One region of the Paenibacillus sp. FSL H7-0357 genome, then DNA from elsewhere that is predicted to be linked to it. Evidence: predicted binding sites of a transcription regulator. Region 1 holds the regulator's gene; the other holds the start of a gene.
What was found. Region 1 encodes CtsR, which represses protease genes until heat stress. Its sites were predicted from a motif close to ATGGTCAATAAAGGTCAAACA; they were not measured.
Positions count from the first base shown of each region.

Region 2: a site for CtsR is predicted at 3,912-3,932, ahead of clpP (ATP-dependent Clp endopeptidase proteolytic subunit ClpP). Genes of this name have one in related genera too.

Region 1 is NZ_CP009241.1:6,975,384-6,982,307, forward strand. Features, by position in the region: gene clpC (ATP-dependent protease ATP-binding subunit ClpC) at 88-2,556, opposite strand; gene H70357_RS30905 (protein-arginine kinase McsB) at 2,593-3,657, opposite strand; gene H70357_RS30910 (protein-arginine kinase activator protein McsA) at 3,686-4,210, opposite strand; gene H70357_RS30915 (CtsR family transcriptional regulator) at 4,237-4,698, opposite strand; gene H70357_RS30920 (GNAT family N-acetyltransferase) at 5,043-6,215, opposite strand; rRNA gene rrf (5S ribosomal RNA) at 6,637-6,753, opposite strand; rRNA gene H70357_RS30930 (23S ribosomal RNA) at 6,888-6,924, opposite strand, start outside.
Region 2 is NZ_CP009241.1:173,988-180,911, reverse strand. Features, by position in the region: gene H70357_RS00905 (phosphoglycerate kinase) at 1-1,128, opposite strand, end outside; gene gap (type I glyceraldehyde-3-phosphate dehydrogenase) at 1,239-2,249, opposite strand; gene H70357_RS00895 (sugar-binding transcriptional regulator) at 2,366-3,418, opposite strand; tRNA gene H70357_RS00890 (tRNA-Arg) at 3,751-3,825, shown strand; gene clpP (ATP-dependent Clp endopeptidase proteolytic subunit ClpP) at 4,018-4,614, shown strand; gene H70357_RS00880 (GDSL-type esterase/lipase family protein) at 4,715-5,353, opposite strand; gene H70357_RS00875 (PdaC/SigV domain-containing protein) at 5,475-6,575, opposite strand; gene H70357_RS00870 (SIMPL domain-containing protein) at 6,812-6,924, opposite strand, start outside.

The sequences.
Region 1 (6,924 bases):
GAATTATCACCAAAAGGGTCTGCACAGCAACAAAAAGCCCCCGCCCCTCTATACGGAGGAGCGGGAGCTATGTTTCACAGATGGATATTATTTCTCAGTTTCCACTTCTTTTTCCAGGGAAGCTGCTGGCGGCTCAACGGTAGTTACGACAAGCTCACCGTTCACCTCATCGATCTTGAGGGAATCGCCTTTTTTGATGTTGCCCTTCAGCAGTTCTTCGGACAGCCGGTCCTCAATATGCTTCTGGATCGCCCGGCGAAGCGGACGTGCGCCGAAGGCTGGATCATAGCCCTCTTTGGCCAGGAAGGCTTTGCCTCCCTCTGTCAGCTCAAAGTCCACATCGTACTCACGCAGCCGCTTGCGCAGCTCATCGGACATCAGCGTAACAATTTCTGCGATATGCTTTTCTTCCAGGGAGTGGAAGACAATGATCTCATCGATCCGGTTCAGGAACTCGGGACGGAAGCTCTTCTTCAGCTCATCCATAACCTTGCCCTTCATATTGGTGTAGTCTGCTCCCGCATCCTGCACCGCTGTGAAGCCCAGCGTCGAATTCTTCTTGATCGCCTGCGCCCCTACATTGGAGGTAAGAATGATCAGAGTATTGCGGAAATCGACCACGCGGCCTTTGGAATCGGTCAGACGGCCGTCTTCCAGCACCTGCAGCAGGATGTTGAATACTTCCGGATGGGCCTTCTCAATTTCGTCCAGCAGTACTACGGAATATGGTTTACGGCGTACCTTCTCGGTCAATTGTCCGCCTTCTTCATAACCCACATAACCTGGAGGCGCTCCTACCAGACGGGAAGTGGAGTGTTTCTCCATGTACTCCGACATATCAATCCGGACCACCGCATTCTCATCACCAAACATTGCTTCAGCAAGCGCCCGTGCCAGCTCGGTTTTACCAACACCGGTAGGACCGAGGAAGATGAAGGAACCCATAGGGCGTTTAGGATCCTTAAGTCCTGCACGTGCCCGGCGGAGGGCCCGGCTGACTGCCTTGACGGCTTCGTCCTGGCCGATTACCCGTTCATGCAGGATAGACTCCATATTAAGCAGACGGTCGGTTTCCTCTTCCTTCAGCTTGCTGACCGGTATACCGGTCCAGCTGGCTACCACTTGAGCGATATCCTCCGGTGTAACCTGTGAGTCAGTGCGGCCTTGCTTCTCTTTCCACTGGTTCTTGGTCGTGTCCAGTTCCTCGCGGATCTTTTGCTCCGTATCCCGCAGTGCGGCAGCCTTCTCGAATTCCTGGCTCTGTACGGCTGAATCCTTCTCCTTGCGGATATCATCCAGACGCATTTCCAGTTCCTTCAGATTTGGCGGAATCGTATAAGAATTCAATCTTACCTTGGAGCCTGCTTCATCAATCAGGTCAATTGCTTTGTCCGGAAGGAACCGGTCAGGAATGTAACGGTCGGACAGTTTTACAGCCTCTACGATGGCTTCATCCGTGATCTTCACCCGGTGATGGGCTTCATAACGGTCACGTAGTCCGTAAAGAATCTGAACAGCTTCCTCAGGAGAAGGCTGATCCACCGTAATAGGCTGGAAGCGGCGTTCCAAGGCTGCATCTTTCTCAATATATTTGCGGTATTCATCCAGCGTAGTGGCACCGATGCATTGCAGCTCTCCACGGGCCAGAGCCGGCTTCAGGATGTTGGAGGCGTCAATAGCACCTTCCGCACCGCCTGCACCGATCAAGGTGTGCAGCTCGTCAATGAAGAGCACGATGTTTCCTGCCTGGCGAATCTCATCCATAATCTTCTTAAGGCGGTCTTCAAACTCACCGCGGTATTTGGTTCCGGCTACTACAGAACCCATATCCAGAGTCATTACGCGTTTGTCGCGCAGCGTTTCCGGAATTTCATTATTGATGATCTTTTGGGCCAGACCTTCGGCAATGGCTGTTTTACCAACCCCAGGCTCACCGATCAGCACCGGATTGTTCTTCGTCCGGCGGCTCAGCACCTGAATGACACGTTCAATTTCCTTACTGCGGCCGATAACCGGATCCAGGTTGCCATCCTTGGCATAGGCGGTAAGGTCACGGGCCAGGCCATCCAGCGTTGGTGTGCTGACATTGGCAGGCGCACCGCTGTGGCTGGAAGTAGCTTCGCTGCTGCCGAGCAGCTGCAGCACTTGCTGGCGGGCCTTGTTAAGGCTGATCCCCAGGTTGTTGAGTACACGGGCAGCTACACCCTCGCCTTCACGGATAAGCCCGAGCAGGATATGCTCAGTGCCGACGTAAGTGTGTCCCAGCTTGCGGGCTTCGTCCATCGACAGCTCAATAACTTTTTTGGCACGAGGAGTATACGCGATGTTTGTTGGCTGCTCCTGTCCTCTGCCGATCAGTGTTTCCACTTCATCCTGAATTTTCTCAAGACCCAGACCAAGTCCGATTAGAGCTTTTGCGGCTATGCCGTCTCCTTCACGAATCAGTCCGAGCAAAATATGTTCTGTCCCAATGTTGTTGTGTCCCAAACGAACAGCTTCTTCTTGCGCCAGCGCCAGCACTTTTTGTGCGCGTTCCGTAAATCTTCCAAACATCATATCTCCTGCACCTCCACGAATAATAAATATCTATAATTAATGTTGTGATCCCAGTGTTTCCCGGAGCAGCTTTGCCCGGTACATATCACGTTCAGTAGCCGTGAGCTCATCGCCGAACAGCTTTTGCAAAAATCCGGGCTGTGTCTTGACATTCAGCTCATTCAGCACTGAAATCGAAGGCCCTTCCAGTATCCCCAAATCGACTCCAAGCCGCAAATCGGATAACCGCTGGGCCGACTCTTTAAGCTCCATCACTGCCGCATAGGACAAAATGCCGTAAGAGCGTTTAATCCGGTCGGTAATCCGCAGTGCGGAATCAACCAGCAGGCGTTCACGGGCATTCCGTTCATGCTCTATAATCTGGGTGACCACACTGTGAAGATTCTCAATGATCTCACTTTCGGTCTGTCCCAGCGTAATCTGGTTGGATATCTGAAAGATGTTCCCAACTGCTTCGCTGCCCTCACCATAAATTCCTCTTACGGTCAGTCCCACCTGATTTACAGCGGATAGAATCCGGTTGATCTGATGGGTCATAACCAGTGCCGGTAAATGCAGCATTACCGAGGCTCTTAGCCCGGTTCCTACATTGGTGGGGCAACTCGTTAAGTACCCTCTTCTATCATCAAAGGCATAATTGACAGAAGCCTCAAAAATATCGTCGATGGCCGTTGCCCTTACCCAAGCCTCTTTAACCTGCAGGCCGGGAAACAGACATTGAATCCGGAGGTGGTCTTCCTCATTGATCATAATGCTGACCGACTCATCCTCGTTCAAAATGACCGCTCCACCCCGTGAATCATTGGCTAGATTTGGACTGATCAGATGTTTCTCCACCAGCACTTTTTTATCCAGCTCATCCAGCTCATCCAGCTTCAGCAGTTGAAAGGTACCAAAGTCCGCTGCAGCTTCTCCCTGAAACACGGGTGCCAGCTGCTCCAGCGCCTCTTCCGCCTGCTCGGCAGATGCCAGCAAAGGAAAAGGCAGGTGCTCCAGATTGCGGGCGATACGCATACGGCTGCTGATTACAATCTCGGAATGGCTGCCACCGCAGCGCATCCAGTCACTAAGCGCTTGTTCGGTAAACCGGAGACTTGACATGCCGCATCCCCCCTATATATGAAAGACTTTACTCTTGTGCCATTTCTTTTTCAAGTCGGCGGATCTGATCCCGCAGCTCGGCTGCAGTTTCGAACTCCTCTTGCATAATGCTTTGCTGCAATTCCAACTTCAGTTCATCAATTTGCCGTTTGCACATAATTTGTGCCCCTGCACGTTTCGGCAGCTTGCCTACATGAGCGGTACTGCCGTGCACTCTTCGGAACAGCGGATCCAGCGTGCTGTCAAAATATTTATAGCAGGAGCTGCAGCCGAACCGTCCAAGTTTGCTGAACTGGGAATACGTCATGCCGCAATTCTCGCATTTCAGTCCCTGTGCATTTTGGGTTGCCACGGATTTCTCCTTGCCGGAACCTTCCAGATCCAGTAAACCGGAGAGCAGGCTGTGAATGGAGAACCCGCCCGCGGTTCCGGGAATTAATTCCCCCTTCTCCCGCGCACAGCTTTCACAAATATGAAATTCCGTCTTCTCTCCACTCACAATTTTGGTGAAATGAAGGGTAGCCGGTTTGACGCCGCATTCCTGGCAAAGCATAAGCGGTGTCCCCCTTACCATTCGTATTATTTACCAAGCAAAGAAATCAGCATGGCTTTCATAATCTTGGCACGAATCTCATCCCGGTAGGGCAGATTAATCGTCAGACAATCCCGGGAAACAGCGGCGCGCATGAGACACGCTTCACGCTTGGTTAAGAACAGGGCCTCCTCAAGCTGGTAGATCAGCCCTTCGGCGGAATTCTGGTCAATATCATTGCCTATCGTGGATTTGAGATGTGCGTAAAGCGCCACATTCTGAGGAAGCTCAAAGCGCTGAATCCGGATGTAACCTCCGCCTCCACGTTTGCTCTCGACCACATAGCCCTTCTCCAAAGTAAAGCGCGTACTGATGACATAATTGATCTGTGACGGTACACAGGAGAACTGGTCCGCCAGATCATTACGCTGAATTTCCACCGTACCTTCGGGACTTTCATGCAAAATATTCTTCAGATATTGTTCGATAATATCGGAGATATTACGCATCACTCATCCTCCAGTGTTCAAAGCGTTAGGGTAATTCTTGCTGTACATCCGTCCGGCGGTGATCTCTTAAGAACTTAACCCAAGCACCTGAAGGCGAATCGGACACAATGTCCTGCCTTTCAGACTTTACAACTTAGGAGAGACTGCTTTCGGGATGCGTTGACTTTGACTTTCTTTGACTTTTTTCATATTATAACATATTCTCACTGAATTCCAAGTGGTTAGTCTTATTTTTTACTTATTGCCGCCATTGTATTCGGAATAACCCTTGGATCAACATGCATTTTAATATGAAAAATATAAAGCTCTCCCTGCTTCATTCAAAGCGGAAGAGCTGCTTATGATCAGAAAAAATCAAACAATGCGGTCCGTGCCTGCGGCATAATCCCTTTCAGCCACTCCACGGCTTCTAGACTGCCGGTTAACTGCCCACAGCGGTGCAATTCTTCCGGACGTTTGTATCCAAGCAGCAGCACCGTCAATGTTCCAATGCCGCAGCGCAAATCCGCCTGCTCTCCGGTACCCTTTACTTGTATTAAAGATGCCTCACCTTGCCGATTGACCTTCCACTCCCACAGCCCGTCGTTCCATGGGGCATGCTCATCCTCAATATACAACGTGCGCTTTTGCAGCTCATTCTGTTCCTTAAAGGTGAGTCCTTCCACAAAGGCTTTGGCATTAACAATACGCGCCATAAAATAAGGATAATTCTCCTGCGGAATACGGGGATCCGGAAGCAAAAACGGCAGCATATCATCTGCTGGCACCAGCTTTAATTTCGCAGCGGTGACCATCGAATCATGGTTGGCGAGAAAAGTCCACAATCCCCGGCGGGCTTCTTCGTCCATAAAAATGAATTCATCAATAACCAGTTCTTTGTTCTCTATTTTATAGAGAACATAACCTCCCGGTTCACCCGCTGCAGAATAAAACACACAATGACGTGTATCCTCATCCACTACGCTGTTCTCCCACCATTCACGATCACGCAGCAGCGTACCGTTATACCCGGAAGCAAAGCGCCCGTATAACTGCTCCATTACTTCAATATTTGCTTTATCGCGCTCTACACGCCCCTCCATTTCGGCCTTCCGCGGAAACTTGCCCACCGGTATCGTGTACTTCTTATATTCACAGTAGATCTCCCATCCGAACCTGCGGTAAAAAGGAATCAAGAAGGGATGCAGGAAGGATAACGTATGACCTGATTCATTCATTGTTTGTAGCGTATGGGACAAAAGCTTGGCCACAAGTCCCTGTCTGCGGTTCTCCGGCCATGTCGCCACTCCGGCAATCCCACCCATGGAGACGGCTTTGCCTTGCACATACACCTGAAGAGGCAGCAGCGTCAGCTTCGCACTTAGCTCCCCTTCCTCAAAGATACCCCAGACTCTTTCCGGCTTGAACTTCTGTTTAGATTTTACTCTGTCGTCACCGTTAAGTTTGAATTGAAAAGCGTACTCGGACAAGCCAAGGCTTGCCTCAAAATCCTCTAGCTGCAATTGCCTGATCTCCAATACCTTCACCTCATTATCAAATAGAATAGTGCTTATTAAGAGTATATCAAGCCCAGAAACGGTACGCGAATCCGCCAAGAAAGATTATAAAGAATCCAATGGTTATCCACAACTTATGCACAGCAGCACAAAGAACCGGAAAGAAAATCTTTCCGGCAAAAAATAGTTATCCACGATTCTAAAGTCTCTATCCACAAATTCCACATATTATCCACAAAACCCGTGTATTACTTGGATTTTCTCTTGACGAATCCCCAAGAATATGTCTTTCATCCACATCATTTAAGGATAGTTCCCTATCAAATATTGTATCCACATGTGTGTAAGTTTTCTGCGCTTGCTGAAAATTATCCACAACATTTCCACAGCCCTGCACAAACACAAAAAAGCCACTGTCAATGAATCAACAATGGCTTTGTGTGCTTGGCGGCGTCCTACTCTCCCAGGACCCTTCGGTCCAAGTACCATCGGCGCTGGAGGGCTTAACGGTCGTGTTCGGGATGGGTACGCGTGGAACCCCTCCGCTATCGCCACCAAACATGATTTTTCGAAGCTTCCGCCTCTCGAAATCGCTGCGAGAAAAGATCAATCCTCTGAAAGGACATGCAGCTTAGGTGTTGCAGGCTTGATCGCCTGAAAACTGAATCCGAAACGAATCTGCGTCTTAACTAGTTGGATAAGCCCTCGACCGATTAGTATTGGTCAGCTC
Region 2 (6,924 bases), 890 kb from region 1:
GAGTGATGCGCCGCCGCCAGTGGAGATATGATCCATTTGGTCAGCCAGGTGGAATTTCTCTGCTGCAGCTGCGGAGTCACCGCCACCGATTACAGTGTAACCTTCGGTTGTTGCACAAGCCTGTGCTACAGCCTTTGTACCTTCAGCAAAGATGTCGATTTCGAACACACCCATAGGTCCGTTCCATACAACCAGCTTGGAGTTTTTGATGATATCGGCATAAATTTCACGAGTTTTAGGACCGATGTCCAGACCTTCCCAATCCGCAGGAATGTCAGTTGTATCAACAATTTTGGTATTGGCATCTGCGCCGAACTTATCGGCTACAACTACGTCAACCGGAAGCACGAAATTTTTGCCCAGTGCTTTAGCCTTCTCGATAAATCCAAGAGCGACATCAAGTTTGTCGTTGTCTACCAAGGAATTTCCGATTTCGAAGCCTTGAGCTTTAGTGAATGTATAGGAAAGGCCGCCGCCGATCAGTACATTGTCAGCCAAAGTCAGCAGGTTGTCGATAACGTCGATCTTGTCTTTAACCTTGGAACCGCCGATGATGGCAGTGAAAGGACGCTCAGGGTTCGAAAGAGCTTTGCCCAGAACAGACAATTCTTTCTCCATCAGAAGACCGGATACAGCCGGCAGGAAGTGAGCGATGCCTTCAGTCGATGCATGTGCACGGTGAGCTGCGCCGAATGCGTCGTTGACGAACAGGTCAGCCAGTTCCGCGAACTGCTTAGCCAGTTCAGGATCGTTCTTTTCTTCACCCGGATAGAAACGGACATTCTCAAGCACAAGCACATCACCGTTGTTCAGTTCAGCAATTTGTGCTTTAACAGCATCGCCGATCGCTTCATCAGCTTTGGCAACTGGTTTGCCGAGCAGCTCGGACAGACGTACAGCAGCACCGGTAAGGCGCATGGAATCAACGAATTGACCCTTAGGACGGCCCATATGGCTGGCCAGAATGACCTTTGCACCGTTCTCGATCAGGTATTTAATCGTTGGAAGTGTTTCGCGGATACGTGTATCATCAGTGATTTTACCGTCTTCCACTGGCACATTGAAATCGACGCGTACGAATACGCGTTTGCCTGCTACTTCTACATCACGGACGCTCTTTTTGTTCATGATTAGTTTCCTCCACACCCATATTGGTTCACTCACGAATCCATTTAGAAAGAGCGGAAACAAGGAACTTCTGTTTCCGCTCTATAGATGCTGCTTATATAAAAACGATCTTATTGAGCAAGTTTAGCGAAGTGTTCCAAAGTGCGAACGAGTTGTGCAGTGTAGGACATTTCATTGTCGTACCAAGCAACAGTTTTAACCAGTTGTTTGTCGCCAACAGTCAGGACTTTAGTTTGTGTTGCATCGAACAGGGAACCGAAAGTCATGCCTTTGATGTCGGAAGATACGATTTCATCTTCAGTGTAGCCGTAAGTTTCTGGATCGGAAGCTTCTTTCATTGCTGCGTTCAGCTCTTCAACAGTAACGCTCTTGTTAAGAACAGTAACCAGCTCAGTCAGGGAACCTGTAGCTACAGGCACACGTTGAGCAGCTCCGTCAAGTTTGCCTTTCAGATCTGGAATAACCAGGCCGATGGCTTTAGCAGCACCGGTAGTGTTAGGGATGATGTTCTCAGCCGCAGCACGGGCGCGTCTGAAGTCGCCTTTAGCGTGTGGAGCATCAAGAGTGTTCTGGTCACCAGTGTAAGCGTGGATAGTTGTCATCAAGCCTTCAACGATACCGAACTTGTCGTTCAGCACTTTTGCCATTGGAGCCAGGCAGTTAGTTGTGCAAGATGCGCCGGAGATAACTGTTTCAGTACCATCCAGAATGTCATGGTTAACGTTGTAAACGACAGTTTTCATGTCGCCTGTAGCTGGAGCGGAAATAACAACTTTCTTAGCTCCGCCTTTCAAGTGTTTCTCAGCTGCTTCTTTAGTTGTGAAGAAACCTGTGCATTCCAGCACGATGTCAACACCGAGGTCGCCCCAAGGAAGTTCTTCAGGGTTACGGTTAGCCAGAACCTTAACTTCTTTGCCATTTACTTTGAAGAATCCGTCGTGAACTTCAACTTCACCCTGGAATTTACCTTGAGTTGTATCATATTTAAGCAAATGAGCAAGCATCTTAGCATCAGTCAAGTCATTGATTGCTACCACTTCGATACCTTCTACATTTTGAATACGGCGGAATGCAAGGCGTCCAATACGTCCAAAACCGTTAATACCAACTTTTACACTCATTGAATAGTTCCTCCTAGATTTCGTTTTATTTATTCAAGACAGGCTGTTAAGCTTGTCAAGACAACAATGTTAAGTATAATGCAAAATAACTGCGAATGCTCTCCAGAAACTGGATGCTATAGGACCTGCTGTATTTGTGCGTCGATTTCTTTGCCGATTTCGACAGCCGCTGCCTCGTCTATGACGAGTATATCCTCTTGCCCAAACCGCAGCATCGCATGAATGGCCTTCGCCTTGCGTTTGCCTCCGGCGATTCCGATGACAACTTCCGTCCGGATAATATCCTCCAGTCGCAGTCCCATCGTCAGCATGGTATGGACAACCTGGCCGTCTTCATTGAAATAGTAGCCGAACGATTCGGCAACCGCGCCTTCTTCCTGTATTTCCGAGACCGTAGTCTCATCAAGCTTACGGCGGTGGGTCATTTCAATGGCATCGCCAATTCCATGAACAATAATACGCGATCTACGGATGATTTGCACGATTTCTCCAATATTGGAGTCCAGCGCCAGTGATTGATAAGCATCTCCGCTGAGCAGATCAGGTACATGCAGCAGCCGGTAATTGGCTCCAAGCCGTTTGGCCATCGTCGAAGCAATGGTATTGGCCTGAATCTCCATACTTTCCCCAAGTCCTCCGCGCGCCGGAACAATCCAGGCGTTCTTATAGGAATGGGATAACGGCGGTGTCAGCTGATCGGCCATTTCGGCCAGTGTCGAGCCGCCGGTGACGGCAATCGTATCGCCTGCACGGAGCACACCCAGCAACGCTTTGGCGCCTGCCCGGCCCAGCTCACGTTTGGTAAACAACGATGTCTCACAATCGCCAGGCACTACTATGACTTTACTAAGACCGTACGTTGAGCGAATCTTCTCTTCCAGATCATCCAGGCCGAACAAGCTCTTGGCGATCGGCTCCAGCAGGTCAAGCAGTCTGCGCCCGGCATCGCTGATGCGCATGCCGACACTCTCGATCTCAATGAGCCCTTGCGATTTCAGAAGATCCGTCTCGGCGCGCAGTACCCGCTCAGTCATATCAAGCGAAGCGGCGAGCGTCCTGCGTCCGATAATATCGGACAGCATGATCTGATGTAGAATCGTGTACCGTCTCTTAAGGGTTTCCATGAGATCAGGCAGAAGCTGCTTTTGGATTTCTAATAAATTACGCATGCTTTCACTCCTGCAACTTCGTCTTTCTCTATTCCCTTGTTCGTGGTCTCAAAATGTCCCGGGTTAACTTTTTAAGTCCCACCCATATTCTACCCAAATATTACGCGGAGTGCAAGTCTTCCGAGAGTATAATTCTCAACCTCTTTTCATCTTATACATCTGCCAAGCCATGTAAGGGGCTGAAAGTCTTGTGCTGGCCGCACAAACGCCCAAACTGTATACTTGCAGCCGCACTGAAAATGAGGCCACAGACATCCGGGAAAAGATATTTTCCAAACAACAGGATGAATCCATTGCATTTGCATAATAAGTGTATTATAATAATTTCTGTTGCGCCCGTGGTCCAATGGATATGACGTAGGCCTCCGAAGCCTGAGATCCAAGTTCGATTCTTGGCGGGCGCGCCATTATTTTCTTATTTGTCTATAATTTAGCAACACCCATACTAATGATTAACCAAAGAGCCAGGTGATGGCTCTTTTTTTTACAACTAAGTTTGACTTTCTTTGACTTTTTGTTTGAATTTGTTTATCATGTGGTTAATACGGTAACAGTAAAAATGAACACATTCGAAGAACCAATTCAAGGAGGTTTTCCACGTGAGTTATATTCCTATGGTAGTAGAACAGAGCAACCGCGGTGAGCGCGCTTATGACATCTATTCCCGCCTGCTGAAGGACCGCATCATTTTCCTTGGAACGGAGGTTAATGACGTGGTAGCCAATTCCATCATCGCGCAAATGCTGTTTCTGGCTGCCGAGGATCCGGAGAAGGATATTCACCTGTATGTAAACAGCCCTGGTGGCTCCATTACAGCGGGTATGGCTATATTTGATACAATGCAGTACATCAAACCGGATGTATCGACGATTTGCGTAGGTATGGCCGCATCGATGGGAGCTTTCCTGCTGAACGCCGGTGCCAAAGGCAAACGTTTTGCACTTCCTAACAGCGAAATTATGATTCACCAGCCTCTGGGCGGTGCTCAAGGTCAGGCAACGGACATCGAAATCCGCGCCCGCCGCATCCTCAAGCTGCGCGACAAGCTGAACCGCATTCTGTCCGAGCGCACAGGACAGCCGCTGGAACGGATCGAAAAGGATACCGACCGCGACTATTTCATGAGTGCAGCTGATGCAGCTGAATATGGTATTGTCGATAAAGTTATCGAGAAGACGCTGCCTGCCGGCGTTTAATACAAGCAACAACAAAGAGGCTGGTTGGGACCACTAAGTGATCCCCGCCAGCCTCTTTTGCTGTTTTATAGTTCAGGTACATTATTCTATTGATGAAGAATTACCCCAGACGCCCATACCCCAACGTGTCCAGCTTCCCGGCGATAACACGGTAACCTCTTCCGTTAGGATGCAAATGATCTATTGACAGCAGCCCCCGCTCGTTGCCGGCAAATTCATTATATATAGAGGCGAACCTGCATACCGGGCTGCTATATCCCGCAGCATAGTGGTTAAACTGCCGCACCCAATCCGTCGCTTCCGTCAACTGGGGATAGGGGTTATACAGTCCTACTATTCTGATAATATAGGGTCTCCGCATACCCGCCTTCAACTGCGAAAGCGTGCCCATAATGTCATGCAAATTACGTTTGCATTCCCGGAGCGCTTTTTGCAGTACCGGAGCCAGATCGCCCGGCCGCCCGCCCGCCGCTTTGGCCGCCTTGATCAAATCGTTGCCGCCAATGGACATCGTAATCAATTCGGCCTCACTGATGGCAAGCCGATAGTTGTAATCCCTCTTCAGCCTCTGCTCCAATCCATCTGTGGTCAAACCGTTGACTCCCAAATTGGATAATTCGATCGGCACCCGCAGCCGCGCCTCGGCCATCCGGCGGTAGACCGGAACAAACCCATTGCCCGGCAGAGCTCCAAATCCTGTCGTTAACGAATCGCCAATCGCCGTATACTGAATACTCATCGTTACTTTCCCTCCCCGCTCCTAAGCTGGTTTCTCCTTTAGCTTATGAACGGTTAGGTGATCCGGTAACGGAGAAATGTCCGTATCCGGCATTGGCGGATTCGCAGTCAGGTCACTGTATTTACTTCAATGCGGCAAATGGACTGCTTCCGCCGGGGAGCAGCTCCTTGAACGTGAAAGTAAACTCAGGGAATCCGGCAGCATATGCAGTGTATTCATACAGCTGGAAGAAAAGGACCGCCTTGCCGTCTTTCAAATAGAAATCCTTCTCCGTATTCAGGCCCGTGAAGCCGCCAAGATACCCGCCATTTGCTTTCAGCAGCTTCGCCAGCTTTGCATTAAGCTCTTTTTTATAGTTGGGGTTGGCACCGAATAAATCTCCAAGCAATAGCTGCTTTCCGTCCTTGAGCGAGAAGGTAAAGGCATTGCGGTAGGTCATTCCATGAGCGCCGCCGGTATACCCATACTGGCTGGTCACAAGGCTGAGCACCCCGTCCTGATTGTACGTAACCACGTATCCTCCTTCGTATTCATAGGGGCGGTCATCTTTGGCTCTAATGGCAATTTCTTTCTCAGCCCCTTCCGCATACTTTAGGAACGTCTGCTTAAGGGTATTATTAATCGCTGCCTGCGCTTTGGCATTGTCCAAACCGCTGATTTGCGGGTAATCCAGCTTGATCGGTGCGTCCTTGTAGTCCTTGCTGTAAGTTTCAGTCGTTACCGTAATCGGATTTTGTGTTTTCTTTATCACATTTAACCGTCCGGAGGCAGCATTCCAATCCCCCTTATAGCCCAAATAATCGCTGAGCAGATCAAAGGGAACATACAGACGGTTATTTATAATCTTGCCGTCAAACTCTCCCAGGTAATAATTATTGACCGAGATGGAGGTGCCGTAATCGGAGACCATCAGCTTGGTTCGTGTAATTCCGTTCCCGATCGTATAAGTTTTCTCCGTTTTATCATACGTCAATGGCATACCCAGAGTATCACGCATAAAAGCAACCGGCACCCATACTTTCCCTGCGCTTACAATCCCGGTATGCTGTGAAATCGTTCCGTTTGTTTTTAATACAACAAGTGATGAATTGACCTTAGCCTGTGTCTTGGCCGCTGCGGCCTGGCTCGTCTCTGCAGGCAGAAGAGCTCCACCCAGCAGCAATCCTGCTGCCATTAATCCTGCGCCCCATTTACGGGCCTGTTCTTTAGACATATACTTCATACTTTTTTCCCCTTCCGCTGGTACGATGATTGACTCTTCCCATTATAGAATAAACAGCAACCGTGGTTGTTACAACGCTCCTTACAGTTTCTTAAAGTTTCCCTGCAAATATTACGAGTCTTATTACATTACTTTAAACAAATTGAGAGATTTCACACCTGCTTCTGTACTTCAAAAGCAAAAAGAGGCGTTGCCTCCGCAATCACAGCGGAAGCAACGCCTCACCCGTCGCTTTCTTATTTCAGCTCATACATTACACTAAGCTGGGTGGATACTTTAACTTCTCCCGCTTCAACCGAAGTGCCTGCAGCCATATCGGCCGATGCTTTGGTCATTTGGGCGCTCTCCA